Regions from separate parts of the Sinorhizobium sp. FG01 genome, predicted to be linked through region 1. Evidence: riboswitches for the same ligand, from Rfam matches in the RefSeq annotation. Region 1 holds a riboswitch; each other region holds the start of a gene.

Region 1 (9,758 bases):
CGAGGCGACGATCAGGAGCCGCAGGATCTGCGCCCCGCTGGCAAAGCCCGGAGACAAAAGTTCGCCGAGATAGAGGAGCAGGACGATCAGCGCGAGCGCGACGACGATTGGCCGGCGGAGGAAAGACATCACCCTGCTCATGGCCGCGACCTCCGTCCGGCAAGCACGCCGGCCATCAGGACGATGAGGATCGCCAGGCCCTGGACGAAATTCTGCCACTCCGAAGGCGTGCCCATGAAGAAGACCACCGAACTGATGAGGCCGATCGTCAGCGCGCCGAGGAGCGAGCCGACCACGGTCCCCCATCCGCCAGAAAGGGCGCTGCCACCGAGCACCACCGCGGCGACGCTGAAAAGCGTCATCTTGCCGCCGACCAACGGATCGCCGCTTGCCGTGTCGCCGGTGATGCAGAAGGCGGCAAGGGCGGAGAACAGGCCGCAGAGCAGATAGCCGCGGATCCGGATAGCCACCACCGGCAGTCCGGTCTGGTAGGCCGCCTGCCGGTCGTCGCCGACGGCGAGCAATTGCGTCGCAAGGCGCGTGCGGCTCAACACCGCAAGCAGCACGACCAGGCCCACGAGGATATAGAAGACGAAGGGCAGCCCGAGCAGCAGGCCGCCATAGGTGCGCCAGAAGATCGTCGGCGCCGGCGTGCCGGCGACCGGCAGGATGTAGAGCGCCAGGCCGGTAAAGAAGATGCTGGTCGCGAAGGTGGCGACGATCGCCTGGAGCCGCAGCGCCGCGACGACGAGCCCGTTGACAAGGCCGCAGGCAAGCCCCAGCAAGAGACCGATGGCAAGCGCCAGCAGCACCGCGCCGGCGCCTCCCCCCCAGCGCTCCATTAAAACGACGATCGCGACATTGACGAGCGACAGGATCGAGCCGGCGGAAAGATCGATGTCGCCGGCATAGACCACATAGGTCTGGGCGATCGCCAGCAGGATCAGCGCCATATAGGTGCTCAAAAGCCCGGTCAGTGAGCGGTAGCTGAGGCTGTTCGGCGAAAAGACGCCGTTCAAGGCAAGCAGCACCAGGACGATGGCGAGCGCCGGCAGGAAAGGATAGCGCTCGAGCAGTCTGCGCAGGCCGCCGGCGCGCCGATATGTCGAGCTGGTTGCGATCTCTGCCATCAGGCGGCCTCGTAAGCGGCTTGATAGAGGTTGTAGCGGGTGCGCTCCGGACCGGTGAGTTCCCGGCTGACCGAGCCGCCGTTGAAGACCAGGATGCGGTTGGCATTGCCGAGCAGCTCGGCATCCTCCGAGGAATAGAGGAGGATGCCGAGCCCCTCGGCCGCCAGTTGGCGGATCAGCGCGAAGAGATCGGCCTTGGCCGAGAGGTCGATGCCCTTGGTCGGATCGTCGAGCAGGAGCACGACCGGCCGGTCGATCAGCCAGCGGGCGATGATCACCTTCTGCTGATTGCCGCCGGAGAGCGAATTGATCGGATGGAAGAGGCTGGCAAATTTCGTATGCATGCTTTCGAGCGCCGGCGCGACCCGCTCGCTGAGCTTCGATGGCCTGGCGATCATCAGCCGGTCGCGCAGATAATGGATGGGCGTGACGTTTTCGATGATCGGCCGGCCACTGATGACGCCGTCGCGGCCGCGATCGCCGGAAACATAGGCGCAGCCGCGCCGGATGGCGTCGCGAGGACTTGCCGCATCGAAGCGGTCGCCGCCGATCAGGATTTCGCCCGACGAAATCGAGCCAGCGCCGAAGATCGCCCGGAGCAGCGCCGACTGGCCCTGGCCGTGCAGGCCGCCAAAGCCGAGGATTTCGCCGCGCGCCACTTCGAAGCTGATATTTCGGAAGCCGGCGCCGGAAAGATTGCGGACCGTGAGGGCCGCCCCGTCCTTGGCGTCGACGGCGGCCGGGGCCGAGGACTGCGAGGCCGGCATGTCGCCGGCGCCCCCGACCATGAGGCGGATAACCGTACCCGCATCGGTTTCATTGAGGTTGAGCGTGGTGATCGTCTCGCCGTCGCGGATGATCGTCACCCGGTCGCCGATCGCCTTGATTTCGTCCATGCGGTGCGAGATGAAGATGATGCCGCGGCCGCGCCGCTTCAGGTCGCGCAGGATTTCGAAGAAGCGCTCGACCTGGGCGCGGTCGAGCGCCGAGGTCGGCTCGTCGAAGATGACGAGCGGCGCCTCGCTGGCGAGCGCCTTCATGATCTCGACGAGCTGGCGCTGGTCGGGGCGAAGGTTGCCGACCAGCGCATCGGCGGAAAAGCCATCGCCGGAGACGCCGTCGAAGAGCGCTATGTAGCGCGCCGCCCGCTCTTTCAGCGCCGACCGATCGACGAAGAGCCCGGCCATGGCCGGCATCGCGGCAAGGCAGATATTCTCCTCGACGCTGCGGTGGGCGGCGAGGCTGAGCTCCTGATAGAAGATGCCGATCCCCTGCGCCCGGGCCGAACGCGGGCCGGTGATCGTCACCGGCGTGTCGTCGATCAGGATCCGGCCCTCGTCCGGCCGCACACTGCCGGCGATGATCTTGCAGAGCGTGCTCTTGCCCGAGCCGTTCGAACCCATCAGCACATGGACCTCGCCGGCCAGGACTTCGAGGTCGCCGCGGCGGAGCGCCAAGGTCGCGCCGTAAGCCTTGCTCACGCCGTTCAGTTTCAATTTCGACATGGACTGCGTCCGTTCCGATCCCGTGGTCGAGCACGGGCCAACAGAGCCCGCGCCTGACGTCGAAAGGCTTACTTGAAGAGCGCTTCCGCCTCTTCGATCGTCAGCGAGCTCGTATAGGAATAGTAGCCGGGCTTGCCTTCGAGCTGCTTTGCCGCCTCCTCGACATTCTTCGAGTCGATGAACGGGATCGGCAGATAGAGGGCGTTGCCGTATTGGCCGGCCTTGGCCGGTTCCTTCAGCTCCTTGCCCTGCAGCATCAGGACCGCCACATTCAGCGCGCTCGCCATGACGCCGGGCGGGTTGACGGTGGCGCCGGAGTTTAGCTTCTCCTTGATCCAGAGGTCTATGAAGTCCTTGCGGATCTCGCCGGTCGCGGCAATCTGGTCCTTTTTGCCGGCATCCATGATCGACTTCCAAGCGCCGGCCGCCATGCCGTCCTGCACCACCACGCCGTTGATGTCCGGATAGGTGGCGAGAATGTTCTGCATCGCCTGCTGACCCTGGGCCTGGTCCCAGTTGGCGTTCACTTCGTTGACGATCTGGATATCCGGAAACTCCTTGAAGACCGACTTATAGCCGGCGACGCGCATCTCGTTGGCGGGATGCCCGGCAACGCCGTTGATTGCCACCACCTTGCCCTTGCCGTCGAGCGTCTCGGCGAGCCACTTGGCGCCGGCGGCACCCCAGGCGGTTTGGTCGATGCCGACATAGATCGCATCGGGCGAGGAGACTTCCGCGTCCGTCGCGATCACCAGGATGCCGGCCTCCTTCACCTGCGCGAAGATCGGATCGAAAGCCGTCGGGCTGTTCGGATTGACGATGATGGCATTGACGCCTTCGGCGATGAAGTTGCGAATATGGGCGATCTGCCCGGGCACGTCGACATTGGCGCTCTGCACCGAAACCTCGACGTCGACCCCCTTGTCCTTCCATTTCGCCGCGGCTTCCTTGGCCTCGTCGATCATCTGGGTGCGCCACTCGCTGCCGACCCAGCCGTTCGAAAGACCGATCTTGAAGGTTTCCGCATTGACCGCCGATGCGGAGACAACGAGGGATGCAACCGTGCCGAGCGCAAAAGCAATGAACTTCCTCATGAGATCCTCCCAAATCGTGCGAGCGTTATGAAGCCAGAAAATGTAATCGATTTCAATGGCGAGTATAAAGTTGAATCGCGACAGCCGCCGCAGGCGTCAGTGCCCGGGCGCTACGTGAATTTCCGCCGTTTCCTCAACACGACGCCGATTAGCTATCTGCGCCAGGTAGGCATGAGGGCACCCGCCGCAAAATCATCGAGCGGAGCCATCGGCGACGGTCGCCGAAATCGCACAACGCTGGGCTTCGTGCATCTCGGCCGGTTTTTCCAGGAGTACCGCGCCGCCTTCGCGTCTCGCCATTGTGCGATCTGGCCCCGCCCGGTGTGAGCGCAATGGCATTCCGCAAGGCAATGGCTTCAGGTTGAACTAAAAGCCGATCGGAGTGCCGCCCCCTCTGCCCTGCCGAGCATCTCCCCGCAAGGGGGAGATCGGGAAGCGGCGGCGCCTTTCTCGACACTCGGTGTTTTCGGAATTCGCAAGCTTTGATTGGGGCGGGGCTTCGCTTCTGTCCAATCTCCCTCCTTGTGGGGGAGATGCCCGGCAGGGCAGAGGGGGTGCCGTCGTCAGTCAATTCGATCCTGTTCCAGCGACCGGGTTGCCCCGACCGCTATTTCCCCGCCAGCTCTGCCTCGGCCTGGGCGAAGAGCGCCTCGAAGCGCGGCATCGCCCGGGCAGGAGCCTCGATCGCACGATAATTCTGCGGAAGCTCGACGTCTCCGACCTTGATCAGCATCACCATGCCCATGCCGTAGTGCGGCGAGCATTTGATGCCGTAGAATCCCGGCCGATCGAAGGTGACGACGATCTCCTCGTTGATCTTGCCCTTGAAGCCCGGATGGCCGTCCGGGAGCATGCCGTCGATCGTCGCGGCATTGTGGCTTTTGTTGGCGGCGATGTACTTGACGCTGTCGGCGGGCTGCAGCGCCAGGAAATCCGGTTCGAAGACCATCGAAACCTTTTCGCCGCGGTTCAGCATCTTGACCTCGCCGGTCTCGGCGCTGGCCATGGCCGGCATCGAGATCACGATCAGGGCGAAGAGCAGGCGCCTGGTAAGATTGATCATGAAATCCTCTTCAGCATCGGCTTTCCGGCGGCCGGTAACCCGGGCGCGCGGTAACGGATATGACAGCGGCCCTCGCTTTGGTGCTCGACGTCGACGTCGACACCGAAGACGGTGCGGATCCGCTCTTCGGTGAGGACCTCGTACGGGCGTCCCAAGGCGGCGATGCGGCCGCCGCTCATCAGCGCGATCCGGTCGCAGAACGTGGCGGCATGGTTGAGATCGTGCAGTGCCGCGACCGCCGTCAGCTGCTGCTGGCGCACCAGGTGCAGGAGACTGATCTGATGGCCGACGTCGAGATGGTTGGTCGGCTCGTCGAGGAGGAGGATTTGCGGCTGCTGTGCCAGCGCCCGGGCGATGTGCAGGCGCTGCCGCTCGCCGCCCGACAGCGTGTGCCACATCCGCGCGGCGAGCTGCGCCATGCCGACATTACGGATCGCCTCGTCGACGATGGCGTCATCCATGGCCGACCACGGCGTGAGCGGCCCGAGATGCGGCGTGCGGCCGAGTTCCACCGCCTGGCGCGCCGAGATGCGCTCGCCGGTTTCGGCCTGCTGCTCGACCAGCGCGATGCGCTTGGCGATCTGCTTCCGGCTCAGCCTGTCGACGCTCTCTCCGTCGAGCAGAACGTGACCGGACCGCGGCCGCCGCAGGCCGGCAAGCAGCGACATCAGGCTGGTCTTGCCGGAACCGTTCGGACCGACGATGCCGAGAAACTCACCGGCGGCGACGTCGAGCGAGACGTCCTCGAGGATCGAGGCGCCGCCGGCCGACCATGAGACGTTGCAAGCCGAAAGCGTCATCGAACCGTCCTGCGCTGGCTGAGGATGGCAGCGAAGGCGGGCGCGCCGACCAGCGCGGTGACGACGCCGATCGGCAGCACCTGCCCGGGAATGATGATGCGCGACACGATGTCGGCGGCGATCATGAACACCGCTCCCACCAAGGCGGAGACCGGCAGCAGCAATCCGTGCCGGACGCCGACGATCATACGGGCGATATGGGGGATGACGAGGCCGACGAAGCCGATCGACCCGACCATGCTGACCATGGTCGCCGTCATCATCGCCGATACGCCGATCAGCACGGCATAGACCCGGCGCACCGGGATGCCGAGCGAGGCGGCGGATTCGGAGCCGAAGGTGAATGCGTCGAGGGCGCGTGCGTGCCAGAGACAGACAATGAGGCCGACCAGGGCAACAGGCACTGCGAGCCAGACATCCGGCCAGCGGACGCCGGAGAGATTGCCGAGCAGCCAGAACATGATTGCCCGCGCCTGTTCCGCATTCGCCGCCTTGGTGACGATCAAGGAAGTGAGCGCGTTGAAGAGCTGCGAGCCGGCGACGCCGGCCAGAACGATCGCGCCATGACCCCTGCCCGCCCGCACCGCCAGCAGGCTGACGAGCCCGAAGGCAAGTAGCGCCCCGCCGAAGGCGCCGACCGGCAGCGTCAACAGCCCGGCGCCGATGCCGAGGACGGCGACGCCGACAGCGCCGGCCGATGCGCCCGCGGAGATGCCGAGGATATAGGGGTCGGCCAGCGGATTGCGCAGCAGCGACTGCAGCACGACGCCGGAAAGCGCCAGCGCCGCACCGCAGCTGGCAGCAGCGATGGCGCGGCTCACCCGGTAGTTCCAGATGATGCCCTCGTCGAGCGCATCGACGCCGTAGCCGGCATCCCACAGGCGGTTGGCGACCGTCTTGGCCACCACGCTCATGGGTATGGCCGTCTCGCCGATCGCCGCACCCAGCCAGAGCGCGACGAACAGCACGACGAGCGCCAGCAGGCTGGCGCTCGTCCGGGACAGGGATGGTGCGCTGCCGATCACTTGTTCAGGCCGGATTTCTCGACGGCATCGGCAAGCACCTCGATGCCCTCGATGGTCCGGATCGTCGGGTTCATCGCCTGGGCGTCCATCTCGACCACATGGCCGTCCTTCACCGCAGGCATCAGGCTCGAGACCGGATCGGACTCGAGGAACTTGTGCTTGACGGCGACGTCGTCGGCGGGGAAACGACGGCGCTCCATCTTGCCCGCGACGATCAGCGTCGGGCCGGACTTGGCGATGGTTTCCCACCCCACCGTCGGCCATTCCTCTTCGCTGTCGATGACATTCCTGATGCCGAGCGAGCGCATGATGTAACCCGGCGCGCCATTCTTGCCGGCGACATAGGGATCGATGTCGAGCTCGGCGCTCGAGAACCAGAACACTGCGGAAAGCTTGCCGTCCGCCGAAGCGATCTTCTTCTTCGCCGCTTCCTCACGCGTCTTCAGTTCGGCAACCAGCGTCTCGCCGCGCTCCTGGACGTTGAAGATCTGCGCGAGTTCGGTGATTTCCTGATAGATCAGGTCCATCGTGAACACCGAATGGCGAACGCCGTCGCCGCCGCCGGTATTGTCCTTGCCGATGCAATCGGCCGGCGACGTATAGACCGGTATTCCGAGCTCCTCGAACTGCTCCGGCTTGGCGACGATGCCCTCCGGGCCGACATGCCACTGGAACTGCGCGGTCACAAGATCCGGCTTCTTGGCGACGACGCTTTCGAAGCTCGGATCGTTGTCGGCGAGCCGTTCGACCTTGGCATTCACCTCCTCGTAGCCCTTGATGACCGGCCCGATCCAAACGGCGGTGCCGACCATCCGATCCTGGAGGCCGAGCAGGTAAAGGATTTCGGTGCTGCTCTGGCCGATCGAGACGGCCCGTTCGGGCGCCTTCTGAAACGTGACCTGACGGCCGCAATTGGTGAGCATCAGCGGATAGCTGGTTTCGGCGGCTTTCGCCTCCATGCCGATAGCCATAAGAGCGGCGGCTGCGCACAGGATGCCGTGTTTCGATTTCGCAAACAGGATTTTCATAAGCCTATTTCCCGGATTCGATGAAACGGCCGAAAGGATGCGGCCGGTCGCGGCGCGAACGGACGGAGTCAGCCCGCCTGCCGACAGTTCGGCGGCGTCGCGGAACGGGAAAGACCAGAGGCAAGGCGCGGGTCGGCGCAAGGAGAGGTCATGCTGTGTCCTGTTCCGGGCATCCCCGCCCGTGATTGGAGTGAACGCATGACGGCAGGTCTCCTGGCTTGCGGATATCTGCCGTCCACCTGCCTTCCCGCGACAATTTCGCAGTGGCATGACGCTTCTCGCGTCACGAGGATGGGCGGCAATCCGCTTACAGTTGCGGGGGCAGCCACGGTCTTGGTCCCTGTTGGGTCGTCCGCACCGTGTTCCCTATTAATCCCCTTCGCTTCATCGTAGGGGAACCGTCGCTGGCTTCCTTAATTCGTTGATCATGACTGGTCAAGGCCAGTGCTGCCTACCAACATTTCGGCGATGCCTCCACACAGTGCGGACCCCGATGCCGAGGCCGCCGCTCCCTGGGCCGCCACAATCAGGTATAATCCCGAGCGATTTCAGGTCGGGAGGAAGGACGATGTCGATCGACGCGGAACTGCAAAAAGTCGAGGCCGGATACGCGATCGAATACCTGCAGGAGCATCCGGAAGCAGGCCTCTGCTGCGAGGAACGGCGCTGCTGGATTACGCCGAACGCTAACGAGACCGATCGGCAGGCGCTGCTTCTCGATGCGGCCGAGGCCGAGCGGCTCAAGGACGACCCTCGCCTGCGGCTCGTCTCGGGTATAGCCCATGCGGGCCGGTCTCTCTGGGTGGTTCGCAGGATGACCTGACGATCCGCAGAAGACGATCAATCGCCTTGCGCGGGCCCCTGCGCAATGCCGTTGACGATCAGGCGGATGCAGCTGCGCATGAAGCCCGGCCATTCCGGTCAGCCCGGCCATTCGGGTCCCTGGCCGGTCTCGAGCGCCGCGGCGCCGAAGATCAGGTCCATGAAGATGCGCGCGGTGGGCAGCGGCTCGCCGATGTCGAGCAGTCCCCTCGCCCGGCCCTCTTCCAGCCATCGCAAACTCCTGCTGGCTGCGGTTCGCCTGCCGACAACAGCCGGCCGATCCCGAAAGACGCAGGAATGTAGGGATTTGTTAATGAATTGGCAAAAATACAACCTTTCAATGATTTATGGCACCACAACGAATCGCGAGTTTCCTAATTCCGGCCACGCAGGGCTAGAGCCAAATCATGCGCAAACCGATGTGAGCGGCGGTCAGGATGTGATAGTTCTGCGCTGCCGAGCCGCCGACCGCCGCGGCAGAGATTGAAGCCAATTTGCTCGAGAGCCTCGCATGCCAGACATGACCTCGACACTGAGAATCCTTGAACCGCATCACGGCGTCTTTGCCTACTACGACGGCCGCATCGAGGGGCGGAGACTTCATGGCGCGGAGCCGAATTGGCTCGATGACGGTGCCTACGGCTTGGGGGTCGCCTCCTATGCGGTCTTTAATGCAGGCGAGGCGATCGTCTACGACACGCATATCTCGCTTGCCCATGCGCAAGCCATCAGGCGCCATCTCGAGGGGCTCGGCGCAAGGACCATCCGGGTCGTCCTCAGCCATTGGCACAATGACCATGTCGCCGGTAATGCGGTCTTTGCCGATTGCGAAATCATCGCGCTGAAGCTGACCGCCCATCTGCTTCATGCCAATCGCGATCAACTCGCCACACGCGTCCCGCCCATCAGCCCGCTCGTCATGCCCAATCGTCTCTTTGAAACGAGGCTGGACCTTGAGGTCGGAAGTCGCCGGGTCGAGCTCCACCATTTCGACATCCACAGCGCCGACGGGACCATCCTCTGGTTGCCGGACGAGAAAATTCTTCTGGCCGGCGATACGCTCGAAGACACCGTCACCTATGTTTCCGAAGCGGAGAACACCGAGAAACACATTCGCGAGCTCGCGCGCCTGGCGACCTGGCCGATCAATCGCATCCTGCCGAACCACGGCGATCCGGATCGGATCGCGGCAGGCGGATATGAAGCGTGGCTCATCGACGCCAACCGGCGCTACCTCGAGCAGTTGATGCAGGCGGTCAAACAGGGCCGAGCCGCATCCCTCAAGGACTTT
Region 2 (9,758 bases), on a different contig from region 1:
CGCCGATCAAAAGCAGCTGCAAATCGGGCTGCCGCAGCGATTGCGGCGGCGCTTCGGTGATTGCCGTGATCGGCGAAGGCCTGCGTGGGCGGCCGATGCGCGGAGCTGCGCAGGCCATCGCAACGGTCAGGCCGAAACCGGCGGCCATCGCCGGCAGCACCATTGCACCGCCGATGAGGCCGGTCATCCAGCCGCCGAGCATCGTCGCACCAATAAAGGCGATCGATCCCCAGACGCGCATCTGCGCATAGTCAAAACCCCAGCGGCGCACGCCCGAAAGCGCGATCGCCTCGACGATCGGGAGGTAAGGCGAATAGGCGGCCGACTGCAGCGCATAGATCACCAGCACCGGCCAGAAGTCCTTGGCGAAGAAGAGGACGAAGGCGAGTGCAAGCGAGAGGCAGGCCGACCAGATCAGCACGATCGTGCGCTCACCGAGCCTGTCCGCCAGCACACCCGCCAATGGCGCCGTGATGACCCGGATGAACATCGGCACGGCGAGGACCACGCCGATCTCGAAATCGCTCATCGACAAGCCGTTGAGCCAGACCGGGAAATACGGCATGGCGAAGCCGTTGACGATCAGCGGCGCGCAGAAGAGCAACCCGATGCGGAGCGCGAAATAACGCGGCGGAGGCCCCAGGACGGGGCGCGCGGATGCGGGAATCATGGGAGGACCTGATGGCTGTGCGCAACCCCTAGCACGAATATCCGCCAGCTCGCTAGCCGCTAGTTTTAGCCACAGGTGGGGCTCAGGCCTGGTACCGAGGACCTCAGGCTGCCCGCGGCGCGGCCAAAGTCACGGGCAAGCCATCGGCCGAGGTTTCCACCGCCACTCCGCCGCGCAGGCTATGCCAGGTGAGCAGTTCCATCGTGCCGTCGAAATGCTCGGCGATCGCCGTGCAGCTTTCGACCCAGTCACCGGTGTTGATGTAGCGGATCTCGTCGATGTCCTCGATCACCGCGTGATGGATATGCCCGCAGATCACGCCCTGGGCGTTATGCCGGCGGGCTTCCTCCGCAACGACCCTCTGAAACTCGCCGATGAAATTCACCGCGTGCTTGACCTGCAGCTTCGCCCAGGACGAAAACGACCAATACGGCATGCCGAGGCGGCGGCGAATGGCGGCAAGGCCGATATTAATAGCGATTGCCGTGTCGTAGGCCCAGTCGCCGAGATAGGCGAGCACACGCGCGTTGCGCACGACGACGTCGAATTCGTCGCCATGCAGCACGAGGTAGTTGCGCCCGTCCGCGCCCTGGTGCATGTGGCGCGCCGCGACCTCGATACCGCCGAAGTGGACGCCCGGAAAATCCCTCATGAACTCATCGTGGTTGCCGGGAATGTAAATAATGCGCGAACCCTTGCGCGCCTTGCGCAGGAGCTTCTGAACGACGTCGTTGCAGGACTGCGGCCAGTACCAGCTCCGCTTCAACCGCCAGCCGTCGACGATGTCGCCGACGAGAATGATAGTCTCGGCCTCATGGTGGCGCAGGAAATCGATCAGGTAGTCCGTCTTCGCCGCCTTCGAGCCCAGATGGACGTCGGAGATGAACAGCGTCCGCAATTTCCGCACCGGATTCTGTTGAGATCCCGATATCGCAACCATGAGATCCTCGCCTTCTCGAGCTATGTCTCGCCTCGTCAAAACCAGACTCGTGTTTCAGGAAGATGACACCGGAATTCGGCGGACCGGATCGGGCTGATGAAAAGCGCTGCCGTGAAACTGTACGCGGGCGGGAATTCGTGCCAAAAGGCCCCGATCCAGAAACGGGGATGTGACGGCATGACCACGGGCGAAAAAGCGAAACCTCAATCGGCTCCGGCGAGCGGAGACATCGACCAGCAGGCACTCTTCTTCCACCGCTACCCCCGTCCGGGCAAGCTAGAGATCCAGCCCACCAAACCGCTCGGCAATCAGCGCGATCTGGCGCTCGCCTATTCGCCCGGCGTCGCAGCCCCCTGCCTTGCCATCAGGGATGACCCGGCGAGCGCCGCCGATTTCACCGCCCGCTCTAACCTCGTCGCCGTGGTCTCCAACGGCACCGCCGTGCTCGGCCTCGGCAATATCGGTCCCCTGGCCTCAAAACCGGTGATGGAAGGCAAGGCCGTCCTCTTCAAGAAATTCGCCGGCATCGATGTCTTCGATATCGAGATCGACGCGCCGACCGTCGAACGCATGGTCGACGTGGTTTCCGCGCTCGAGCCGACCTTCGGCGGCATCAATCTCGAAGACATCAAGGCTCCGGAATGTTTCGAGGTCGAGCGCCGCTTGCGGGAGAAGATGGACATTCCCGTCTTCCATGATGACCAGCACGGAACGGCGATCATTGTCGCCGCCGCCGTCCTGAACGGCCTGGAACTCGCCGGCAAGGACATCGCCAAGGCGAAGATCGTCGCCTCGGGCGCCGGCGCTGCCGCCCTTGCCTGCCTGAACCTTCTCGTCACCCTTGGCGCCAAGCCCGAAAACATCTGGGTCCATGACCTGGAGGGTCTCGTCTATAAGGGCCGCGAGGTTCTGATGGACGAATGGAAGGCCATCTACGCGCAGGACAGCGCCAATCGCGTGCTTGCCGACAGCATCGGCGGCGCCGACGTTTTCCTGGGACTTTCTGCAGCAGGCGTCCTCAAGCCCGAACTGCTCGCCCAGATGGCCGAGAAGCCGCTGATCATGGCGCTCGCCAACCCGACACCGGAAATCATGCCGGAAGTGGCGCGCGCCGCGCGGCCGGACGCGATGATCTGCACCGGACGCTCCGACTTCCCGAACCAGGTCAACAACGTCCTTTGCTTCCCGCATATCTTCCGCGGCGCGCTCGATTGCGGCGCGCGCACCATCAATGAAGAGATGAAGATGGCGGCGGTGCGGGCAATCGCCGGCCTGGCGCGCGAGGAGCCGTCGGATGTTGCGGCCCGTGCCTATTCAGGGGAAACGCCGGTCTTCGGACCCGACTATCTCATCCCCTCGCCCTTCGACCAGCGGTTGATCCTGCGCATCGCTCCGGCGGTGGCCAAGGCTGCAGCCGAGAGCGGCGTCGCTACCCGGCCGATCCAGGATTTCGACGCCTATCTCGACAAGCTCAACCGCTTCGTCTTCCGCTCCGGCTTCATCATGAAGCCGGTCTTCGCAGCCGCCAAGAACGCCCCCAAGAACCGCGTCATCTTCGCCGAAGGAGAAGACGAACGGGTGTTGCGCGCCGCCCAGGTGCTCTTGGAAGAAGGCACGGCCAAGCCGATCCTGATCGGCCGTCCGCAGATCATCGACACCCGCCTCCGCCGCTATGGCCTCCGAATCCGTCCCGATGTCGACTTCGAGGTCGTCAATCCGGAAGGAGATCCGCGCTATCGCGACTACGTCGAAGAATACTTCACCCTTGTCGGCCGTCTCGGCGTCATCCCGGAAGCCGCCCGCACGATCGTCCGCACGAATACGACGGTGATCGGTGCGCTGGCGGTCAAGCGCGGTGAAGCGGACGCATTGATCTGCGGGGTCGAAGGGCGCTACAGCCGACACCTGCGCGACGTTTCACAGATCATCGGCAAGAAGCCGGGCGTACTCGACTTCTCGGCGCTAAGTCTGTTGATTTCCCAGCGCGGTGCGACCTTCTTCACCGACACCTATGTGAGCTTCAGCCCCAGCGCCGAGGAAATCGCCCAGACGACCGTGATGGCCGCCGGCGAAATACGCCGCTTTGGCATCACGCCGCGCGCTGCCCTTGTTTCCCATTCGAATTTCGGATCGCGCGAATCCGAGAGCGCCGCCAAGATGCGCGCCGCGCTCAAGCTCGTCCGCGAGCTGGCGCCCGATCTCGAGGTCGACGGCGAGATGCACGGGGACGCAGCCATCTCCGAAACGCTGCGCGAGCGGGTGATGCCGAACAGCACGCTGAAGGGCGAAGCCAATCTGCTCGTCTTCCCCAATCTCGACGCCGCCAACATCACGCTCGGCGTCGTCAAGACGATGACGGACAGCCTTCATGTCGGGCCGATCCTACTCGGCTCGGCGCTGCCGGCCCACATCCTTTCCCCCTCCGTCACCTCCCGCGGCGTCGTCAACATGGCGGCTCTTGCAGTGGTCGAGGCAAGCCATCCCGCCTGAGGAATGGCTCTCCGGTCTATCGCGCTTTAGGCGATTCCGCGGCAGCTTGCCGCGGAAATACAACCATGCATTGATCTAGTGAAAAGACTTGCACCGATTACGAAATATAGCACTAGACAAAAACCGGCAGGCTAAACCATGTTTATTCTAGGGGCATGAATCGGTGTTACGGCATGACTAATCAACAGGCTGTCCTCGATCTGCTGGATATCGTGGAATATGGCGGGTGTGCGGAACCGCAGCAATTCTTCGCCTTGATGCGTCGTACCTTCGATATTGCGCATCTTCTCTATCTGGAAGCGGAACCGACGGCCGAGGGTCTCAAGGTCTGCCGCCTGCATCACACCTTCGGCGCCTATGCCGAGGAGCTCTATCTGTCGCGCGGTCTTCACCGGATCGACCCTATCCTTCGGCTTGCTCTCGGAGGCGTAAGGCCTGTGGAATGGGCACCCGCACGCCGCCGCTTTCCCGAATGCGAGCCGCTCTTCGAGGCTGCAGAGGACCTCGGCCTGTCCACGGAAGGGGTCGCCCTGCCGCTGCCTTCGCCGGCCGGCCGCATGGCGCTGCTGGCGATCAGCGCCAACATGTCGCCGACGGAATGGTCCGAATATCGCCGCTGCCATCTGCGTGACTTCCAGCTGGCAGCCAATCTCTTTCATGCCTCGATGCTCGAGCGGACGATGGCAGATACGATCGACGAGCGCGATCCGCGCTTGACCAGCCGCGAAACCGAGGTCCTGACCTGGTCGGCAGCCGGCAAGAGCTATTGGGAAATCGCGACGATCCTCGGCATTTCCGAACGCACGGTCCGCTTCTTCATGAGCAATGCACGCCGCAAGCTCAATGTCGTGTCGAACACGCAAGCGGTTGCGCAGGCAGTCCGCCATGCGTTGATCCCCACCATCTGACGGGGGAATTTACCATCGGAGCTCGCTCCCGGCGCCGGATGCCCCACAAATTTTGTGGGAAAAATCGTTGGATTAAACTGTCACTACCGACAGTTACATGTGTCGCCCGAGCCTGACAGCATCGCTCCATCGCGCAAACACGATGGAGCGAAAGATGATCAGGATAGTGAACGGAAACGCTCGCGGAAAACATCCGCAGGCCATCGACGAGATGTTCCGGCTGCGCAAGCGCGTCTTCCACGACTTCTTGAAATGGGACGTCAGGACCGAGGGCGATTGGGAAATCGACCACTACGACAAGGCCAATCCGCTCTATGTGATGTCCTATTCGCCGGAAACCGGGAAGCTGCGTGGCTCGCTCAGGCTCCTGCCGACGCTGGGGCCGAACATGCTGGATGATACATTCCCGGTGCTGCTCGGCGGCAACCCGGAAATCCGGAGCGCTTCGGTCTGGGAATCGAGCCGCTTCTGCATCGACCCGGATATTTCCCAGGACCGGTCTTCGAACCAGGTGACGGTCGCCGCCGCCGAACTGATGTGCGGCGTCGGCGAACTTGGCCTTGCCTCCGGCATCAGCCACATCGTCACCGTCACAGACGTCTTCCTTGAGCGGATGTTCCGCCGCATGGGGTGCCCCGGAGAACGGATTGCCGAGCCGCACAGGATCGGCAATGTCTACGCGGTCGCGGTCGCCTGGGAAGTGTCGAGAAGCCTGCTTCGACAGATGAAGGCCGTTGCCCTCATCGAAGGCACGGTGCTCGAACGGCCCATGTCGCTCGAAACTGCAAGGGCGGCCTAATCATGGCCGGGCCGTTCAGGCGGCCCGGCCCTTCCTGTCTCGGAACACGTATTAACGCAAACGCCGTCTTGTCGTTGCGCCCTCACCCTAACGTCGTATGATGTGACTACAGGCGCCCCTGTCCCGCGATCAGCGGAGCGAAATGCAGGAAAGACGAGTGTCAGTGTCCCGATCCACTGCGTCCTTGAGGATGATGCACCTTGCGGCCGCTCTGCTGCCCCTCGCCTTGGCTATGCCTGGGCAGGCATCGGCCACCGACGTCTGCGCGCGCCTCAGCGCCCGCCTCGCAGAGCTGCCGGCGGCGTTCACGACAAACGCCAATCTGCGCGATTTCACCGGCGCGGTTTCGCGGCAGAACATCGAACTTCGCCGCGCCAGGAACGAAAGGCGGCGCATGGAATGCAGCGACGAGTCCGTCGTCTACATCGAAAGCGAAAATGCGGCTGCCTGTGCCGAGCTTGACGATGCGATTGCGCGCATGGAGGACAATCTCCACACGCTCAAGGCCCAACGCCGGCACCTGATTTCGAAGGGCAATGAGGACATGCGCCGGCGGATCCTCGCCGCCATGGAATTGAACGACTGCTCGGGGGACGCCGCTCCGAACTGGGACGAGACGGTTCCGGATGAATTCGGCACCGAAGAGGCGCGCGCTCATCGCAACATCCTCGAAAGCTTCCCGCCGGACGGCGAGGACTATCCGTTGCTGTTCGATGGTCCGACCGACGATTTCACATTCATGGAGAACGGCGCGGCAGGCGGCTTCAGGACCATGTGCGTGCGGACCTGCGACGGAGCATTTTTCCCGATTTCGTCGAACGCCACGCCGGCCGACTTCGGACGCGACGCCGAGCTTTGCCGGGCACGATGCCCCGGCGCCGATACGGAACTCTATTATCACGTCCTCGCCACCGAGGAGAGCGAGCAGATGGTTTCGGCGTCCACGGGAAGGCCGTACAGGGAACTCCCCAACGCCTTCGCCTATCGTGTGCGCGACGTCGGTTCTCCCGGCATCTGCGGCTGCCAGATTCCGAAGATCACGACGGATCAGAACAAAAGCACCACCTCGGGAACCAAGCTTTCGGTGGTCAGCCCTTCCGTCGTGACGATCGAGGGGCCGTCTGCACCAGCCTTCGGACCAGCGGGGGCAAAGCCCGTGGAAGAGCGCCCCTATGATCCGAAGAGCAGCAAGGTCCGCGTTGTCGGTCCTGCCTTCCTGCCACAGGAAGAGAGCGCGATCGATCTCAAGAACCCTCGGGGATCGCGTTACCAGCCGCTGCAGAACGAGTGACACCTTCCCTTTGGGCGGTCGTTACGAGGCTGTCGCGGACGCCCCATCCTTCGTCGAAAACGAGGTCCTCGAGCGGCAAGCGTTGCCGCCAGCCCTTCACCGCCAATTCCGGCTGCTGGTAGAGGCGATCGACATAGCCAAGGCACAGCCAGGCGACGATTTCGATGTGCTCCGGAATTCCGAGGATATCTTTGACCTCGTTCTCGTGGAAAATGCTGACCCAACCGACGCCGACGCCTTCGGACCGCGCCGCGAGCCAAAGATTCTGCACCGCGCAAACCGTCGAATACACGTCCATTTGCGAATTGTGCGTGCGGCCGAGCACGACGGCGCCGCCGCGGGTCCGGTCGCAGGTCACGCAAATGCCGAGCGGCGCCTTGCGTATGCCCTCGAGCTTGAGTGACCGGTATTTCGCCTGCGCCTCGCCCGAAAACATTCCGGCTGCCTCCTCATTGGCGCGCTGGAAAGCCTGCCAGACCCTCTCCCGCGTCTCGATTCGCCGTACGAGCACGAAGTTCCACGGCTGCATGAAGCCGACGGACGGGGCACGATGCGCCGCTTCGAGCAGGCGGGCGATCAGCGGTTCGGGCAGCGGTTCGGGCAGGAACTCGTCGCGCACGTCGCGGCGCGTCTCGATGGCACGATAGACGGCGGCGCGCTCGTCCGGCGAAAAGGCACCGGCCGCCGCAAGGCAGCCGTTCGGGTCAGGCAGCATCGTTCGATCCCCAACAATGCGCAACCTCCCGCCGTCCGCGCGGGGCCGGTCTATCTCGCCAGGCCGGTCTTCTGACTTCGGATCACTCGGCTGCGCCACCTTCCCAGATCGCATCAGGAACCAGTGGCAAAGCTCTGAAAATACTCAGAACTCTTTTGGCGCAGACGTCACCGTCACAGCGTTGGGCACGTGCCGGAATTCTACCGGCTTCCCGATTCTCCCGCAGCAAGCGGGCACCTGACGGCCGCATATGGGCACAGCCGCCGGCGAAACGCAAGGCGGGGGCGCCGCGTCCTGCTCAAGCCGGCCGATAACGCACGAAGGCGAAGGCATCGCCGTTGGGCGACCAGTTCGGAACGTTCATCGTCCCCTGCCCGCCGAAGAGTTCGAAGAGGACACGCGCATTGCTGCCTTCCGGATCCATCAGCCGAAGCCGCACATCGAGATCGCGCGGATGGTCGAAGACCTCGCCGTCATAGGACAGCACCAGCAGATGCCTGCCGTCCGGCGACGGGTGCGGGAACCAGTCACCATAAGGGCTGTCGGTGATGCGCTGGACATCGCTGCCGTCCGGCCTCACCCGCCAGATCTGCATGCGGCCGGTGCGGCTCGAATTGAAATAGATCCACGCACCGTCCGGCGACCAGTCCGGGCCGTCGTTGCGGCCCTCGCCATGCGTCAGGCGCCGCTCCTCTCCGCCATCGACCGAAATCGTGTAGATGTCGAAGATCTGGTCGCGGATCCCGCAATAGGTCAAGGTTTTCCCATCCGGGGACCAGCCGTGCCAATAGGACGGCAGGTTGCGCGTCACCAGTCGCGGCGTGCCGCCCTCGGCCGGCAGCAGATAGATCGCCGACTTGCCGAATTCGGTCTTGTCGCTGATCGCCAGCGTTTTCCCGTCCGGCGAAATGCCGTGATCGTTGTTGCATTGCCCGGCAAAGCCCGTGTCGATTTCCACGGGCTCGGAACCGTCAAAGGCAAGCCGATAGAGCCTGCCGTCGCCGTTGATGATCAGTGATTTGCCGTCCGGCGACCAGTTCGGCGCCTCGACCAGCCGCTCCGTCTGCCAGACGACTTGCGTCTCGCCGGTGGCAATATCGAAAATCTCCACCGAACTGCGCATGATCTACCCTCGGTCGCGGAAACGGTTGGTGATCGGATAGCGCCGGTCCCGGCCGAAATTCTTCTTGGTGATCTTGACCCCGGGAGCCGACTGCCGCCGCTTGTATTCGGCGATGTAGAGCAGGTGTTCGATCCGATGCACCGTGGCCTCGTCATGCCCGCGGGCGACGATTTCCTCGGTACTCAGTTCCTTCTCCACCAGGCACTCGAGAATGTCGTCGAGGACCGGATAGGGCGGCAGCGAGTCCTGGTCGGTCTGGTTGGGCCGCAGTTCGGCCGAGGGCGCCTTGTCGATGATGTTCAGCGGGATGACCTCGCCGGAGGGGCCGAGTGCTCCGGGCGGCACAGCGCCATTGCGCCAGCGCGACAGTGCATAGACCTGCATCTTGTAAAGGTCCTTGATCGGGTTAAAGCCGCCGTTCATGTCGCCGTAGAGCGTCGCGTAGCCGACCGACATTTCCGATTTGTTGCCGGTGGTCACCACCATCGAGCCGAACTTGTTGGAGATCGCCATCAGGATCGTGCCGCGCGTGCGGCTCTGCAGGTTCTCCTCGGTGATCCCGGATTCGGTCCCCTCGAACGTGTCGGCGAGAGCATTGAGAAAGCCTTCGACGGGCTCCTCGATCGCAACGACGTCATAATGGCAGCCGAGCGCCTTGGCACAGGCCTCGGCGTCCTTCAGCGATTCCCGCGACGTATAGCGATAGGGCAGCATGATCGTGCGAACCCGCTCCTCGCCGAGCGCGTCCACGGCGAGCGCCGCGCAGATCGCCGAGTCGATGCCGCCCGACAGGCCGAGGACGACGTTCTTGAAGCCGTTCTT
Region 3 (9,758 bases), on a different contig from region 1:
CGCGGGGCGATCAGGCTCGAGGCGGCTTCCGGGACGAGCGCCAGATCGACGAAGGGCGTCCTGAACACCGATCGGGCTGAGGCGACCGTCAGGTCGCAATGGAGATGGATCGTCGTGCCGATGCCGATCGCCAGGCCGTCGACTCCGGAAACGACCGGCTTCGTCGCGCTCACCAGGGCGCGGAGAAAGTCGAGAACTTCGCCTCCCATGCTGCCGCCCATGGCGAAAGCCATGAAATCATTCATGTCGTTGCCGGCTGAAAAGCACCCTTGCGTGCCGAGAAACGCGGTGGCGCGGATCGCGGGATCCGATCCGGCGACCGTCAGCGCGGTTGTCATCTTCGCGTACATGTCGCGCGTGATGGCGTTCTTCTTATCCGGGCGGTTGAAGCGGATCACCTGTACGCCGGGATAGGCGTCCGGACGTTCGACAAGCACATGATCGGTCATAAGGATTTTCCTGTTTCTGCTTCAGTCGAGAATGAAGCGGGCGGCGGCGAGGCTCTGCGCCCCAGTGACCACACGATCCTTGAGCGCCGCCGTTTCGGCGAGCAGGTTCTCCGCGGCGAAGCGGCAGAGGGCGACGCGCGCCTCCTCTTTCCCGTCACCGGCGCCCGCCAGGCCGCCTTTGGCAAGATAGGCCCCCGTCAGCACCAGGCCGAAGAGGCGCTGATAGGCGGTCGCGCCGGCAAGCGCTTCGGCGGTTCGTCCGTCGCCGAGCGCTGCAAGTAGCCAGTCGGTTGCCTCTTCAAGATCGGCAATCGACGTCTCGAGGCGCGCTGCGGTCTCGCCGAACTCCTGCCTGTTCGAAGCCGCCACCGCCTGGGCGACGTCGCGGAGCTCGCCGATGAAGCCGCGCACCTGGCTACCTTCGGAAAGCGGCAGCTTGCGGGTGACGAGATCGATCGCCTGGATGCCGTTGGTGCCTTCGTAGATCGGCGCAATGCGGGCGTCGCGCAGATAGCGGGCCGCACCGGTTTCCTCGATGAATCCCATGCCGCCATGCACCTGAATGCCCATGGAGGCGACGTCAACGCCGGCGTCGGTGGCGAAGGACTTAGCGATCGGCGTCAAGAGGCTCGAGCGCTCCTGCCACTGGCGGGCCACTTCGCCTTCGCTCGCATGCGCCATGTCGACGGCGTGCGCGCAGGCATAGGCGATGGCGCGCGAGCCCTGCGTCAGCGCCTTCATCGTCAAGAGCGTGCGGGCGACATCCGGATGCTCGATGATCGGGCTCATGCCTTGGCCGCTCCAGCCGGGCGCCCGGCCCTGGGTGCGTTCCTTGGCATAGGTGATGGCCTTTTGCGTCGCTGCCTCGGCAATCGCCACGCCCTGCATACCGACGGCAAGCCGGGCGTTGTTCATCATCGTGAACATGCAGGCAAGGCCGCGGTTTTCCTCGCCGACCAGATAGCCGATCGCGCCCTTCTCGTCGCCGAACTTGCCGTCGCCATAGATCATCGTGCAGGTCGGCGACCCATGGATGCCCAGCTTGTGTTCGAGCGAGTGGCAGAAGAGATCGTTGCGGGCGCCGAGCGAACCGTCCTCATTGACGAGGAACTTCGGCACAAGAAACAGCGAGATGCCCTTCGTACCCGCAGGCGCGTCCGGCAGGCGCGCCAGCACGAGATGGACGATGTTGTCGGTGAAATCGTGCTCGCCCCAGGTGATGAAGATCTTCTGGCCGAAGATGCGGTAGCTGCCGTCGCCGCAGCGCTCGGCACGGGTCTTCAGCACGCCGAGGTCGGAGCCGGCGTGCGGCTCGGTCAGGTTCATCGACCCCATCCACTCGCCGGAGACCATCTTCGACAGGAAGGTCGCCTTCAGGAAATCGGAACCGTGCCTGTCCAGTGCCTCGATCGCGCCCATGGTGAGGGTCGGGCCAAGCGCGAAGGCCATGGAGCCGCTGTTCCACATCTCCATGGCGGCGACATGCAGCATGTGCGGCAGTTCCTGGCCGCCGAAAACCTCTGGCGCCGTCAGGCCGTTCCAGCCTCCTTGAATCCATTTATGGTAGAGGTTGCGCCAACCTTCCGGCGTCTTGACCGCGCCGTCGATAAGCCGCGATCCCTGACGGTCCCCCACTTCGCCGAGCGGCGCCACCTCGTCGGTGGCGAAGCGGCCGGCTTCCGAAAGGATCGCGTCGACGATATCTTCGCCAAGTTCGCCGAAGACGCCCGCGCTCAGGGCATCGGCCATACCGGCCACGTGCTTCAGGGTGAATGCGATCTCGTCCACCGGTGCCTTGTACATGGTGCTCCTCCCTTGCGGCCGCAGGCGCAGGTTCGCTTCGGCTTCCTACCGGCCGCACCCTATTAGTTTTTACGTAAACGTCAACGTCAATTCTGGACACCGCGGCGGGCGATGGACTGTAACAAAACTGTAATGGCGCGCGAATAGAAGCCACTTCGAACGACGGTCATGGCGCTCCGATGAACCTGATTTCTCCCGAAATACCCGGCCTCGTCTGGGCCTACCGGTTCCTGCCCGGAGAAAGCCGTTGCCTGCGAATCGCGACGGATTCACCCGTCGACAGCCTTCAAGGCGGCGAAGGCTGGGTCTGGCTGCATCTGGCGTTGAGCGATGCGCGCACGCCGGCACTGATCGAGCGCATCGGCACCCTCCCGCCGGCGGCGATGGCGACGCTCACCAGCCATGACACCCAAGCGGCGATCACCGTTGCCGAGGACGTCGTCTATGGCACGCTTGTCGACTTCGAACGGACCTTCGACACGATGACGAAGACGATCGGCTGGCTGCACTTCGCCGTCGGCGACCGGATGATCATCACCAGCCGCCTGCATCCTTTGAGAAGCATCGACCGCGTCAAGGCGGCGGTCGAGAAGAGCGCCAAATGCGGCCGACCGATCGATCTCTTCGAAATGCTCGTCACCGAGTTCCAGCGGACGCTGATCACGCTGGTGCTTGAATTGACCGAGGAACTGAACGTCATCGAGGACCGGGTCTATGGCGAGGCGGGGCACCGGCAGCAGCCGGGGTTGGCGCCCTTGCGCCGAACCGTCGTGCGGCTGCATCGGCATCTGAGAACGATCCTCGCGCTGCTGCGACGCGCCGGCGCGTCCGATGAGGACGAGGTGCCGCCGGGCTTCATCGACGTCACCGAACGGCTATCCGATCGGCTGGAGGCGGTCGATCGCGACGTGTTCGCGCTTCAGGAGCGCGCCAGGCTGCTGCACGAGGAGATCGACAGCAAGATTTCGTCGGAGACCAATCGTCACCTCTACATTCTCTCGCTGATGACCGCTTTCCTGCTGCCGCCGACGCTCGTCACCGGGTTCTTCGGCATGAACACGGGTGCCCTGCCCTTCGCCGACGGCAGCGGCACGCTCTATGCCGGGCTGATCATCGCCGCCTCCATGGGCCTGGCATGGCTGATCCTCAAACGCGTCGGCATCCTTTGACCGGATACGACCAACACGCCGCGTTTCGCGCCACAATCCAGAGCCGAGTCCCGCCGCACTTTACCGCCAAGAGTCAGTGTACAGGAGCGGCGCTCTCGCGCAGATTGGCTGAGGGGCTGAGATTTACGACCCTTTAACGCTAAGTCGGCAATCTCAGAGAATGGAAAAGCGGGGAATCTCGATCTCGGGGATGATCTTGCGCCTGGCGGCCTTGGTAGGCCTGTCCTTTGCGGCGGCGAACGCACGCGCCGCAGACGTCGAACCGTGGAAAGCGCGGCAGAACGCCATCATCGTCGACGCCTACGAGTTGAACAGCATCGACTGGGAAGCGATGCTGAAGGACAAGCGCATCGCCGGCTTCATCGCGAAGGCCTCCGACGGCCTTCCGGAAAGCTACAGCTGCACCGGCGATCACGGCGGAGACACGGTCGCCCATTGCAAGACGATGTGGCGAAAATATGCGGTCAGCCGGGAACTCTATCAGACGCGCCGAATGATCGCCCGCTCCCATGGACTGCTCTGGGGCGCCTATCACCTGGCGCGCCCGGGCAATCCCGTCGATCAGGCCAACCACTTCCTCGATTATGCGGCGCCGCGCGAGGACGAATTGATGGTTCTCGACCTCGAGGGTATCGATCCCGAGAACTACATGTCACTCGAGGACGCCGCGATCTTTGCCGGCCATATCAAGGCCCGCACCGGGCGATACCCCATTCTCTACACCAACCACATCACCGCGAAGCAGATCGCCGCCAACCGCGCCCAGCATCGGCTGCTTTCCCGCCTGCCGCTCTGGTATGCCCGCTACAAGCCCGACATTCGCAACGTCTTTCCGATGGGCAACTGGGATCGCTATGCGCTGTGGCAGTTCTCGTCGTCGCATAATTGCGGAAAGAAGCGCTGCCCCTATCGCGTGCCCGGGACGCTCAACGACATCGACGTCAACGTCGCCGCAATGACCGTTTCAGAGTTGAAGAAGGTGTGGCCGCAGGGCGCGCTGCTCCCGGAGAAGCCGCCGATCGTCACCGTCATCGCCTCCGCGAAGATTGGCAAGGCGCCGGCGGCGAGCGCCGCGGCCACCGTCCCGCTCGCAGAACCCCTGCTCATCAGCCGTGCCGAGGCCGAGAGCGGCTCGGGCGCCGGCGTCGACGGAACGGTCACCGGTGCGATCAGCGTGAAGGCCGCCGAGGCCCACCTGCCCAACCAGCCCGAGCGCCGCTGAAAAAGCCGGACGGCGCCTGTAGCTGTCTACGCTTCGATCTGAACGTCGCCGATAGGCCGCGAGCAGCAGGCGAGGATGTAGCCCTCGTCGACTTCGTCATCGAGAATACCGCCATTGTGGTTCATCTCGACTTCGCCGGCGATCTTCAAGACGCGGCACGTGCCGCAGATGCCGCCCTCGCAGGCCGCACCGATCCTGACCCCGTTGGCGCGTGCTGTCTGCAGGATCGTCTGGCCGGGGACGGTCGAGACTTCCTTGCCGCTCATGGTGAAGGTTACCCGGGCCGCCTCGCCTTGAGCGCCGGCCGCCGAGCCGGCGCGGATGGCGAGTTCCTCTGCCGCCGGCGCCGCCGCCGGCTGGAAGCTTTCCTGGTGGTAGCGGGCCATATCGAAACCGGCCCCCTCCAGCATCTCCCGAACCCCGCGCATGAAGGGTTCGGGGCCGCAACAGAAGACCGTTCGCTCCAGAAAGTCCGGTGCAAGCAGCGGCAGCTTCGTCGCATCGATACGGCCGCGCAGGCCGTGCCAGCCGTGACGCGCTTCGTGTCCTTCCACCAGGAAGCCGAGATTGAGACGCGGCATCTGGCGGGCGAGGATCTCCAGCTCCGGCTTGAACAGCAGATCCTCCGGCTGCCGGGCACAGGAAATGAAGGTCACATCCGTGTCCGGCGCGCAATCCGCCATCCAGCGCGTCATCGACATCATCGGCGTGATGCCGGAGCCTGCCGAGACGAACAGATATTTTTCGCCCGGATGGCGCACGAAGCTGAAATCGCCGAGCGGCCCCAGCGCCTTCAACGTCATGCCAGGCCTGAGATTGTCGAACATCCAGCGCGTGCCGATGCTGTTCGACTGCGCCTTGGCCGTGACCGCAACGGAAAGCGGGCGGGACGGCGAGGACGATAGCGTATAGGTGCGCATCACCGGTTCCTCGCCGACGGGGAGTTCCAGCGTCACGAACTGCCCGGGCAGGTAGCGGAACCAGGCCGGCCTGTCGGACCGGAAGGTGAAGGTCATCACGTCCGCGGTCTCGCCGACCGCGGAGATGCATTCGAGCAGGAACTGGCGATCTTTCCAGGGCTGCAGTTCGTCGAAGTGGTGAAAGGAGCGTGCCATTTCCATCGTCATGCCACCCGCGACAGAGGAGCGGCGCTGCCCTGCAGGCGATCCTGCATGAAGCGCGAATACCAGTCGACGAACTGCATGACCCCGCCCTCGTGTTCGGCCGAATAGGGACCCGGCTCATAGGCCGGCGAGCGGATGCCGAAGGCGTTTTCCTCGACGATCTGCCGGTCCTGGTCGTTGGTCTCGGTCCAGACATGGGTGAGGTCTTCGAGGGTATAGTCGACCCCTTCGACCGCATCCTTGCTGACGAGCCATTTCGTCGTGACCTGCGTCAGTTCCGGCCCGAGCGGCAGCACGCGGAAGGTGATCGCATGGTCGCCGAGGATGTGGTTCCACGTCGTCGGGTAATGGAAGAGCAGCAGCGTGCCGATGCGGTTCGCGCTTATGTCGCCGGAAAGCTGCTTGCGGACCGCCTTCTCGCCGGACATCGTATAGCTCTCCGCCCCGTTGATCAGCGGCATCCTCGTCATGCGGAACTGGCCGGTCGGCCCGATCTTGAAGGCGCTCGGCAGCCCCGCCGCCTCGCATCTCTCCCAATGGGCACCGATTTCCGGATCGTCCATGGCGCCCTGGACGCCCGTCACAGTCGGAGCCTCGGGATAGGTCCGGCAGAGTTCCGGATGGTTGGCGGCGCAATGGTAGCACTCGCGGTTGTTCTCCCAGACGAGCTTCCAATTGCCCTTCTCGACGATGGTGCTTTCATAGGCGACCTTGGTTTCGCCGAGGCGATGCGGCGCGAGATAGGCTGCAACCGTGTCGCGGAAGGGCTGGAAATCCATGGGCCGCTCGGCAAGGCTGATGAAGATATAGCCGCCGACCGTTTCGCAATTGACCGGCTTCAGGCTGTGCTGGGCCGGATCGAAATCCTCCGGCATCTGCCGGGCGAAGAGCAGCCTGCCATCGAGTTCGTAGGTCCACTGGTGATAGGGACAAACGAGCTTGGCCGAGGATCCCTTGTGCTGGGTGCAAACGCGCGAGCCGCGGTGGCGGCAGGAATTGTGCAGCGCTCGGACCGCCCCCTGGCGATCGCGCACGATGACGATCGGATAGTCGCCGACCTGCAGCGTGAAGTAATTGCCGGGACGCGGGATTTCGCAGTCGTGGCCGACGAATAGCCAGTCTTTGTACCAGATATTCTCCAGGTCCTGACGGTAATAGTCCGGGTCGATGTAGAAGGCCCGATCGAGGCTGTAGCCCTCGCGGCGGGTCTTCAGCTTGCGCAGCATTTCGTTCTGGATGTCCATGCCCATGTCCTCGTTAGCCCTGTTTCGGGCAGGCAGGACAGGAACCGCGCCGGAGAGATGCCGTGCGCCTTGGCTCCGATCCGGCTGCCCGCCGCAACCAGTTACGGTCGTTTTCCTCAAGGCTGGTTTCCGGGCTCTGGAGCGGCCCGAGGGCCCTGCCCGGCGCCTTCCCGGACGATTGTCCAGTGGCCTTATGCCGGGGGTTCACTCCACCACCGTTGCGGGGGCAGCGCCGGGATTTGACCGGCTTCCCAATTCTCCGCCCCTCCCTGCGAAGAAGCGGCACCTTGAGCAATTCGAATCTAAGCGGCCAGACAGGCTCGGCAATTGCCGGTGCGCGACATTCCATTCCAGAAAGACGACAAAGATTTTCGATGCGCGCGCGTTGGAAGTCCTGTGACATCTTCTATAATAAACAATGTGATAGATACATTTTTCGGCAAATGGCGCTTTTTTTTGCAGCGGCATCCAGGCCGCGAAGATCACGGGCCATTTTGCGACATAAAGCGATGCGCGGGCGCCCGAAATACTCTATTAACCATAGTGATTTAGCGTTCGCTGACGGTTCAGTCCGTTCAGCGACAAGTGACGCAGAGGTCGATGGCAAAAATCAGATATTACGACGCCTCAGGCAAACCGCAGGCGCCGGCGCCGAAAACGGCGGGCGGCCATACAGAGTTCCTGCGCACGGGCCGAATCGAGCGGCGCCGGCCGTGGTTGCCCGAACAGCGCCGCTACATGACGCATGAGGAAGTGGCAGAGAGAACCGGACAGAGATTACAGGCGGCGGGAGAGACGACACACAGGCGGATCAACGGCTTTCATGCCTCGATCCAGTTCCCGAAGATGATCTTCCACAGGACCCTCGCCGACAGTCCCCACCTCGGCTATTGCCATGTCACCGCGGCGCGGACTCATCTCGCTCGATCGCGAGACGTCACCTGGGCGTTCTACTTTGCCAACTTCTTCTCCGACCTCGGCGACGAGGCGCACTTCTTCGAACGCATACAGACAAGCTACTCGCGCATGTATTTCGCCGTGGCCATTCAACCCGGCACCGAAGAGGGGCGGATGGTCCTCGATCGAAATGTTCGGGGCAACGGCCTGATCTTCCGGACGCAGGACCCGAAGGTGGCGCTCAAGAACGTCCTGATGCTCGGCGCACGCGACGAAGCGCTGCGGCGGATCATTCGCAGCCTCTGACGCCGGTCAACGACAAAGAAAATCGTTCTGTTTTCCCTCCTCCTCCGTTAAGGAAGCGACGGAAAGGACCAGAACCGCCATGGCCGAAATCATCGATACGCGCAGCGAACCGGATCGGGCGATCGAAACGGCCTGCGCGGTGCTTTCCGAAGGTGAGCCCGTGGCGATCCCGACGGAAACCGTCTACGGCCTTGCAGCAGACGCAACGAGTGCCGATGCGATCAGCCGCATCTACGAGATGAAGGGCCGGCCGCGTTTCAATCCGCTGATCTGCCACGTCTCGGACATGGGAATGGCCGAAGCGCATGTGATATTCGACCCCATCTCCCGACGCCTCGCGGAAGCCTTCTGGCCGGGGCCGCTGACGCTGATTCTCACTCAGCGACCCGAAAGCACCGTGCACGCGCTTGCCTCGGCCGGCCTCGACACGCTCGGGATCCGCATGCCTGAAGGTTTTTCCCGGCGGGTGATCTCACATTTTGGGCGCCCGCTGGCGGCGCCGAGCGCCAATACGTCGGGCAAGATCAGTCCGACCAGCGCGGCCCATGTGGAGGCGGATCTCGGTGCGAAGCTGAAGCTGATCCTCGATGCCGGCCCGGCGGAAATCGGCCTCGAATCGACGATCATCAAGGTCGAAGACGGCCGGCTGCGGCTGCTTCGGCCGGGGGGTCTCGATGCGGCCGAGATCGAGGCGCTCGCCGGCCTTCCCGTTGAGCGGCCGGAAGCGGCCGGCGCGACGATCGAAGCTCCCGGCATGCTCGCCTCGCATTATGCGCCGGGTGCCGCGGTGCGGCTCAATGCGACGGACGTCCACACGGGAGAGGCGCTGATCCGCTTCGGCGGCAAGGCGCTGCCTGGCGAAGGCAGCGCGGCGATCGTCCTCGACCTCAGCCCAACGGGCAATCTCAGGGAAGCGGCCGCCAATCTTTTCGACTATATGAAAAAGGCAGATGCGAGCGGCGCTCGAACCATCGCTTTCGGGCCGATCCCGGGCGAAGGCCTTGGCGAAGCGATCATCGACCGGCTCGAACGGGCCGCAGCCCCGAGGATCTGACCGGAAGCGCGAGACCTGTGTGGTCCGGCTGTTTCGGCAATATAAATCGCAGGCAGGTCATGAGCACAGCAATCCCTTCTCCCGAACTGATCGCCTCGTTCACCGACATCGTCGGCCCCGGCCATGCGCTGACCGGACCGGCGGAGACGGCGCCCTATCTCGTCGAATCGCGCGGGCTTTACCGCGGCACGACACCGCTCGTGCTGAAGCCCGCCTCGGTCGATGAAGTCTCGCGCATCCTGCGGCTCGCCAGCCAGAGCCAGACGGCGATCGTGCCCCAGGGCGGAAACACCGGCCACGTGGCCGGCCAGATCCCGCGCGAGGGAAAGGCCGATGTGGTGCTTTCCCTTGAGCGGCTGAACCGCATCCGCGACATCGACCCGGTCGGCAATGTGATCGTCGCCGACGCCGGCTGCATTCTCGCAGACATTCAGAAGGCGGCGGACGACGTCGACCGGCTGTTTCCGCTGTCGCTTGGCTCCGAAGGATC

Evidence for each region. A riboswitch is a leader RNA that binds a small molecule or an ion and turns the genes downstream of it on or off. The one in region 1 is predicted to bind cobalamin.
Region 2: another riboswitch for cobalamin. It lies ahead of bluB (5,6-dimethylbenzimidazole synthase); the one in region 1 lies ahead of CO656_RS30285 (ABC transporter substrate-binding protein).
Region 3: another riboswitch for cobalamin. It lies ahead of CO656_RS15255 (aromatic ring-hydroxylating dioxygenase subunit alpha); the one in region 1 lies ahead of CO656_RS30285 (ABC transporter substrate-binding protein).

Annotation. Positions count from the first base shown of each region.
Region 1 is NZ_NWTB01000012.1:156,382-166,139, reverse strand. It holds gene CO656_RS20960 (ABC transporter permease) at 1-141, opposite strand, end outside; gene CO656_RS20955 (ABC transporter permease) at 138-1,130, opposite strand; gene CO656_RS20950 (sugar ABC transporter ATP-binding protein) at 1,130-2,635, opposite strand; gene CO656_RS20945 (ABC transporter substrate-binding protein) at 2,704-3,729, opposite strand; gene CO656_RS20940 (hypothetical protein) at 3,757-4,056, shown strand; gene CO656_RS20930 (pseudoazurin) at 4,337-4,792, opposite strand; gene CO656_RS20925 (ABC transporter ATP-binding protein) at 4,789-5,592, opposite strand; gene CO656_RS20920 (iron ABC transporter permease) at 5,589-6,617, opposite strand; gene CO656_RS30285 (ABC transporter substrate-binding protein) at 6,614-7,588, opposite strand; cobalamin riboswitch at 7,831-8,063, opposite strand; gene CO656_RS20910 (hypothetical protein) at 8,214-8,468, shown strand; gene CO656_RS30280 (hypothetical protein) at 8,567-8,704, opposite strand; gene CO656_RS30520 (hypothetical protein) at 8,781-8,954, shown strand; gene CO656_RS20905 (MBL fold metallo-hydrolase) at 8,979-9,758, shown strand, end outside.
Region 2 is NZ_NWTB01000003.1:273,955-283,712, forward strand. It holds gene CO656_RS04005 (MFS transporter) at 1-670, opposite strand, end outside; gene CO656_RS04010 (UDP-2,3-diacylglucosamine diphosphatase) at 774-1,610, opposite strand; gene CO656_RS04015 (NADP-dependent malic enzyme) at 1,788-4,100, shown strand; gene CO656_RS04020 (LuxR family transcriptional regulator) at 4,274-5,008, shown strand; gene CO656_RS04025 (acyl-homoserine-lactone synthase) at 5,163-5,807, shown strand; gene CO656_RS04030 (DUF2865 domain-containing protein) at 5,950-7,098, shown strand; gene bluB (5,6-dimethylbenzimidazole synthase) at 7,052-7,813, opposite strand; cobalamin riboswitch at 7,857-8,069, opposite strand; gene CO656_RS04040 (TolB family protein) at 8,112-8,936, opposite strand; gene CO656_RS04045 (NAD+ synthase) at 8,940-9,758, opposite strand, start outside.
Region 3 is NZ_NWTB01000008.1:170,695-180,452, forward strand. It holds gene CO656_RS15230 (crotonase/enoyl-CoA hydratase family protein) at 1-449, opposite strand, end outside; gene CO656_RS15235 (acyl-CoA dehydrogenase) at 471-2,252, opposite strand; gene CO656_RS15240 (transporter) at 2,432-3,421, shown strand; gene CO656_RS15245 (glycoside hydrolase family 25 protein) at 3,582-4,643, shown strand; gene CO656_RS15250 (hybrid-cluster NAD(P)-dependent oxidoreductase) at 4,670-5,770, opposite strand; gene CO656_RS15255 (aromatic ring-hydroxylating dioxygenase subunit alpha) at 5,767-7,011, opposite strand; cobalamin riboswitch at 7,114-7,316, opposite strand; gene CO656_RS15260 (DUF6656 family protein) at 7,612-8,214, shown strand; gene CO656_RS15265 (L-threonylcarbamoyladenylate synthase) at 8,294-9,268, shown strand; gene CO656_RS15270 (FAD-binding oxidoreductase) at 9,328-9,758, shown strand, end outside.